Regions from separate parts of the Mesorhizobium sp. M7A.F.Ca.ET.027.02.1.1 genome, predicted to be linked through region 2. Evidence: predicted binding sites of a transcription regulator. Region 2 holds the regulator's gene; the other holds the start of a gene.
The links. The regulator LexA, encoded in region 2, represses DNA repair genes until DNA is damaged. The targets are predictions, from matches to a motif close to TGTTCNNNNTGTGTTCNG.

Region 1 (3,419 bases), on a different contig from region 2:
TCCGTCGGGACACCAGGCAACATCGCGGCACTATGAATTCGCCGGTCTCATGCCACTTCCCTGGCATCCGGCACAAGAGCCAGCGCTTCCGCGAAGCTTGAGGCGGTGAACTCGGGAACGGCGTTGGCGCTTTCGATGGCAAGCGTCGCCCCGGCGATGCCTTCGCGCAGGGCCACCCGCAGCGGCAGTCCGCGCAGCAAGGCAGCGACCGTTGCGCCCGCCAGCGCATCACCGGCCCCGGTGACGTCAGCGACTTTTCGGGGATTGGGCGGCATGATCGAAAAGGCGCCTGTTTCATCGAACCCCAGCACGGGCGCGTCGCCTGCCGTGACCACGCCACTGACGAGGCCGCTGCATCGCAACCCGTCGACGACCTCGCGCTGCCTGGCATTCGCGGCGACGCCGGCCAGCACCATGGCCTCGCGCCGGTTCATGAAGACCAGCGAGAGCTCCTTCAGCACCGGTATCAGCCGCACCACCTTGGCCGGCGAGATGGCAATGGCGAAAACCGGCTTGCCCGCGGCGAGCGCGACCAGCCGTTCCAGCGCCGCCGTCGGCAGGTTGGCGTCGCAGAACACGGCATCGGCGGCCGCGATTGCTTCGCGCACCCTGGAGCGGCGAATCTGTTTGGGAAAGGCCAACTCATAGAGCGCCATGTCGGCGAAGCCGACGATCAGCTCGCCCTCGCTGTCGATCAGCGCCGTGTAACTCGGCGTCGTGCGGTCGAGGAAGACCGCCGACAGGTCGGTAATGCCTGTCTCGGCGATGGCTCGCGAAACGGTATCGGCAGCGGCATCGCCGCCGCGAACCGACATCAGCGACGCGGAGACGCCGCGCCGCACGGCGCTGCGCAAAGCATTGAAGACGCCGCCGCCGACATCCTCGCGCATTGTGCCCGGATTGGAGGCGGCAGGCACGTAAGCGCCGGACACCTGGCCGCGTCGGTCGATATGGGCGCCGCCTATGGCCAGTATTTTCGCGGATTTCAGCATGCCGGCGATATGACCTTTGTTATTCCAGCCGCACAAGCGCTAGGTGCGACGGAGCTTCGCATGCGAGGCGGCGATTCGGCAGGTCGAAACAACCGAGCCGTCTGGCCCAACGTGCGGTGCATTCCTGATCGAATCCCTGGACAAAAAAAGAACAAATCCGGATATTCCTTGTTTTTCAGTTATTTGACCCCTCTTGCCAAATGAGAACAAAAAAGGTACAAATAGGCAGGGATTACGGATTGTCCGGCCTTCATTGACGACCAAGGGGTGATGTATCATGGCTCAGAATTCTTTGCGGCTGGTAGAGGACAAGGCAGTGGACAAATCAAAGGCTCTGGATGCGGCGCTGTCGCAGATCGAGCGGGCTTTCGGCAAGGGCTCGATCATGCGGCTCGGCGCCAACGATCAGGTCGTCGAGATTGAAACGGTGCCGACCGGCTCGCTTGGCCTGGACATCGCGCTTGGCGTCGGTGGCCTGCCGCGCGGCCGCATCATCGAGATCTACGGGCCGGAAAGCTCGGGCAAGACGACGCTTGCCCTGCACACCGTTGCCGAAGCCCAGAAGAAGGGCGGCATCTGCGCTTTCGTCGATGCCGAGCACGCGCTTGACCCGGTCTATGCCCGCAAGCTTGGCGTCGATCTCGAAAACCTTCTGATCTCGCAGCCTGACACTGGGGAGCAGGCGCTGGAAATCTGCGACACGCTGGTGCGCTCCGGCGCCATCGACGTGCTGGTGGTCGATTCGGTCGCGGCGCTGACGCCACGCGCCGAAATTGAAGGCGAGATGGGCGATTCGCTGCCCGGCCTGCAGGCCCGCCTTATGAGCCAGGCGCTGCGCAAGCTGACCGCGTCGATTTCGCGCTCCAACACCATGGTCATCTTCATCAACCAGATCCGCATGAAGATCGGCGTCATGTTCGGCTCGCCTGAAACCACCACCGGCGGCAATGCGCTGAAATTCTACGCTTCGGTGCGCCTCGACATCCGCCGCATCGGCTCGATCAAAGACCGCGACGAGGTTGTCGGCAACCAGACCCGCGTCAAGGTGGTCAAGAACAAGCTGGCGCCGCCCTTCAAGGTGGTCGAATTCGACATCATGTTTGGTGAGGGCGTCTCCAAAACCGGCGAACTGGTCGATCTCGGGGTCAAGGCTGGTATTGTCGAGAAGTCTGGCGCCTGGTTTTCCTATAACTCGCAGCGTCTCGGCCAGGGCCGCGAAAATGCCAAGCTGTTCCTGCGTGACAATCCCGACACGGCACGCGAGATCGAGTTGTCGATCAGGCAGAATGCCGGGCTGATCGCCGAAAAATTCCTCGAGAATGGCGGCCCTGAGCGCGGCGATGATGACGGTTTCGAGGAAGAATCCGGCGCGATGTAACAGCTTCGTGCGCGATGCCGGCCGGAGTTCGGCCATAATCGCTTTCTATTATCTCAGGCTTATGTAATCGAGTTCCGCGTTATTGCGTTTCGAAACCGCCGGCCCAGTGCCGGCGGTTTTGCGTTTCGGCGGCGGAACCAGGCCGGGTCGAACGGCCGGCAAAGGCCGTGGATTGGACCAATTCCGTGTTTCTGGACAGGGTGAAGCGCGGCGGCTAAAAGGCCAAGTCCTAATCTTCTAAAACGCAGAGCCCATTTCCGCCGGTTTGCCGGCGGCTTTTCCAAAAAGGCAGCATCATGAGTGGCGTGAACGAAATCCGGTCGACATTTCTCGACTACTTCCGCAAGGAGGGTCACGAGATCGTCGCATCGAGCCCGCTGGTGCCGCGCAACGACCCGACGCTGATGTTCACCAACGCCGGCATGGTGCAGTTCAAGAACGTCTTCACCGGTCTGGAGAAGCGGCCCTACTCGCGCGCCTCGACCGCCCAGAAGAGCGTTCGCGCCGGCGGCAAGCACAACGATCTCGACAATGTCGGCTACACCGCGCGCCATCTGACCTTCTTCGAGATGCTCGGTAATTTCTCCTTCGGCGACTATTTCAAGGAGCGCGCCATCGAGCTTGCCTGGAACCTGATCACCAGGGAGTTCGGGCTGAACAAGGACAAGCTGCTGGTCACCGTCTATCACACGGATGACGAGGCGGCCGGCTTCTGGAAGAAGATCGCCGGTTTTTCCGACGACCGCATCATTCGCATCGCGACCTCGGACAATTTCTGGGCGATGGGCGACACCGGACCGTGCGGGCCGTGCTCAGAAATCTTCATCGACCGCGGCGAACACATCTGGGGCGGCCCTCCCGGCAGCCCGGAGGAAGATGGCGACCGTTTCCTGGAATTCTGGAACCTGGTGTTCATGCAGTATGAACAGGTGACGAAGGAGGAGCGCATCGACCTGCCGCGTCCGTCGATCGACACCGGCATGGGCCTGGAGCGCATGGCATCCATCCTGCAAGGGGTGGAAAGCGTCTTCGAGACCGATCTGTTCCGC
Region 2 (3,419 bases):
CAGCGCTACTGGATGTTCTACGAACTGGCAGAGAAGCTGGTCGACTTCGAGGATTATTTCCGCCGCTGGCGCTTCAACCACGTCACCACGGTTGAGCGCATTATCGGTCTGAAACGCGGCACCGGCGGCACGTCGGGTGCTTCGTATCTGAAGAAGATGCTCGAGGTGGTGCTGTTCCCGGAACTGTGGACGGTCCGCACCCGGCTCTGACATCGTCGAAATGAAAACAGCGACGCGCGGCGGCGGAACACCCTTCGCGAACAACCGGGGACTGACTGACCATGAGTGGATTTCCTGATCTCGCCGCAGTCGAAGCGATGGATGCCACAGATCCGCTGCGGGCCATGCGCGACCGTTTCATTCTGCCGGAGGGGGTGATCTATCTCGACGGCAATTCACTGGGGGCAGCGTCTCATGCCGTTTTCGGCGAGCTGCAGCAGGCGGCAACCCAGGAATGGGCCCAGGACCTCATCCGAGCCTGGAATACGGCCGGATGGTTCGAGATGCCGATCGAACTCGGCGATCAACTCGGACGCCTGATTGGAGCCGCGGCCGGCCAGACCGTCGTCTGCGACACGACGTCGACCAACATCTACAAGGTGCTGCATGCGGCGCTGGAGATGCGGCCGGGCCGGTCGGTCATCGTCGCCGAGGGTGACAGTTTCCCCACCGACCTGTACATCGCCGAAGGGGTGGCCTCGACACGGGACGGCGTCCTGCTGCGCCTCGCGGGCGTCGACGCGCCCACCATCGAAGAGCTGATCGACGAAAACGTCGCGGTGGTGCTGGTCAACCACGTCAACTACAAATCGGGTGAACTGCGCGACATGGCGGCGCTGACGCGCAAGGCTCATGCGGCCGGAGCGCTGATCGTCTGGGATCTATGCCACACCGCCGGCGCCCTGCCCGTCGAGCTCGATCAGGCAAATGCCGATTTCGCCATCGGCTGCACTTACAAGTACCTCAACGGCGGTCCGGGCGCACCGGCCTTCATCTATGCCGCGCAGCGCCATCACGGCGATATCAGCCAGCCGCTCAGCGGCTGGTGGGGCCATGCGCGGCCCTTTGCCTTCGAACGGGGGTATGTTGCCGGCACCGGTATCCGCCGCTTTCTGTGCGGCACCCAGCCGGTCCTGTCGATGCGGGCGCTCAAAGGCGCGCTTGTCATCTGGAACGACGTCGACATGGCGGCATTGCGAAAAAAGAGCGTCGCGCTGACGGAACTGTTCATCCAGCTCGTCGAAGCAAAGTGCGGCGCCTATGGCCTCACGCTGGAGACCACCCGCGACGCGACCAGGCGCGGCAGCCAGGTGTCGTTCCTTCACGATCACGGCTATCAAATCATGCGGGCGCTGATCGAGCGCGGCGTCATCGGTGATTTTCGCGCGCCATCGACCATCCGTTTCGGCTTCACGCCGCTCTATGTCGGCTACAAGGATGTGTGGCTGGCGGTTGAGGTGCTGGCGGATATTCTGCGCACGGGCGCATGGAAGGACCAGCGTTTCGCCGTCAAGGAAGCCGTTACCTGACGCAACGATCTCCGCGATTTGCCGTCGCCGCCCTCACTGCCCGGCGGATGACGGAGGGCTGAATTCCAGCCACAAATGCCAACAGACGTTGGCGTTTTGGCTCCGTTTCGTTCACGGCAAACGAACGTCCCGAAGATTGATAGCGTCCCTTGTGGAGGTCGATCGGCAGATGATGCCAAGCCTTGGGTCGAGGATGAGCCACAGGTCATTAACCATAATGATTTCAATGTGAGCAGGCGCATTGCCGTGGTTGGCGCCTGTCGATCGCGACCCGCTGGCAAGCCCAAATAATTTCAGCAGCCTTAACAAATTCATTAAACTTTAAACGGTTGCAGAACACAACTGGAACAGATAGTGTTTGTTCTGGGTTTGTTTTTCGATTCTGGTTTCAGGTAATCTGGGGGCCGCCATGCTGACACGCAAGCAACATGAACTGCTGATGTTCATCCATGAACGCCTGAAGGAGAGCGGCATTCCGCCATCCTTCGACGAGATGAAGGAGGCGCTCGACCTTGCCTCCAAATCCGGGATTCATCGGCTGATCACCGCACTTGAGGAGCGCGGCTTTATTCGCCGGTTGCCCAACCGGGCACGCGCGCTGGAAGTGCTGCGATTGCCGGACTCGATCGCGCCCGGCCTCAACGCGGCAAAGAAGTTTTCGCCAAGCGTCATCCAGGGCAGTCTCGGTCAGGGTGGTGCCCTTGGCCGGCAGATCAAGCCGGCGCCTTCGCGGATGCCCTCGCCCGGCAATGATGACGATGCGGTCTCCGCCGTGTCGATCCCGGTCATGGGCCGTATCGCCGCCGGTGTGCCGATCGATGCCATCCAGCATCAGACGCATTCGATCTCGGTGCCGCCGGACATGATCATGGGCGGTGCCCACTATGCGCTGGAGGTCAAGGGCGACTCGATGATCGAGGCCGGTATCTTCGACGGCGACACCGTCATCATCCGCAATGCCGACACGGCGAACCCCGGCGAGATCATCGTGGCGCTGGTCGATGAAGAGGAAGCGACGCTGAAGCGGTTCCGCCGCAAGGGCGCTTCGATTGCTCTCGAAGCCGCCAATCCAGCCTATGAAACCCGTATTTTCGGGCCGGACAGGGTCAAGGTGCAAGGCAAGCTCGTTGGCCTGATCCGCCGCTACTGAGGCGGCTGCGTTTCAGCCACTGGCTTCTCGGGTCTCTTGAAGGGTGGCAGCCCCCTCGCCTCGCGCGAGAATTTGCGTTGCGCATGCCAGGGCCGGTATGGGCTGTCCACGGCGAAGCTGATCGTCGCCGGCGTGGTCGCCGATTGGCGATCGAAGAAGATCGCGGCACTGCCTTTGCGAGCCAGTTGCCGCTTGGTGATGACGAGAACCAGCGGGTTGTGACAGGCGTCATACGCGGTGGCGTCATTGATGACGATCAGCTCGGCGAAACCGCAGGCTTTCCAGGTGTCCTTGCGGTCCTCGACATAGGCAATGATCGCACCGGACGTGTGCCTGGCCACGCAGACGCCTGAGGTGCAATAGAACGGCGATCCCGGCGGTAGCTCAACGGCATCCGCGACGTCGAATTGCCCGTCGCCCTTGTCGAACACCTCCGGCACGACGATGGTTTCGGATATTAGTGCGCGTTTCCAGTTGTCGACGGTGAATTCGTTCGGCCGAGCGCGGCTGACGGCGAGTTCGCCACCGCCGATCGGCAAGGCAACCAGTCGGGCGTCCTCCGAGATCAGCACATCCGGCGTGCGCGTATCCGAGACGGTCAGCAAGCCTGCCAGCGCGCATGGCAGAGCAGCGAGCCGCAGCCAAGTTGTCGCCATTGTCGCGATGACCAGGGCAATTGTCACCAGCAGGACAGATTGCTGCGAAATCAGCCCAACCGCATCGACAGGCGAACGTTCGGA

Region 1: a site for LexA is predicted at 1,195-1,212, ahead of recA (recombinase RecA). Genes of this name have one in related genera too.

The regions. Positions count from the first base shown of each region.
Region 1 is NZ_RZOL01000264.1:91-3,509, forward strand. It holds gene EN749_RS24390 (carbohydrate kinase family protein) at 48-992, opposite strand; gene recA (recombinase RecA) at 1,270-2,370, shown strand; gene alaS (alanine--tRNA ligase) at 2,667-3,419, shown strand, end outside.
Region 2 is NZ_RZOL01000165.1:6,664-10,082, forward strand. It holds gene kynA (tryptophan 2,3-dioxygenase) at 1-210, shown strand, start outside; gene kynU (kynureninase) at 282-1,529, shown strand; gene lexA (transcriptional repressor LexA) at 1,939-2,679, shown strand; gene EN749_RS18770 (ComEC/Rec2 family competence protein) at 2,673-3,419, opposite strand, start outside.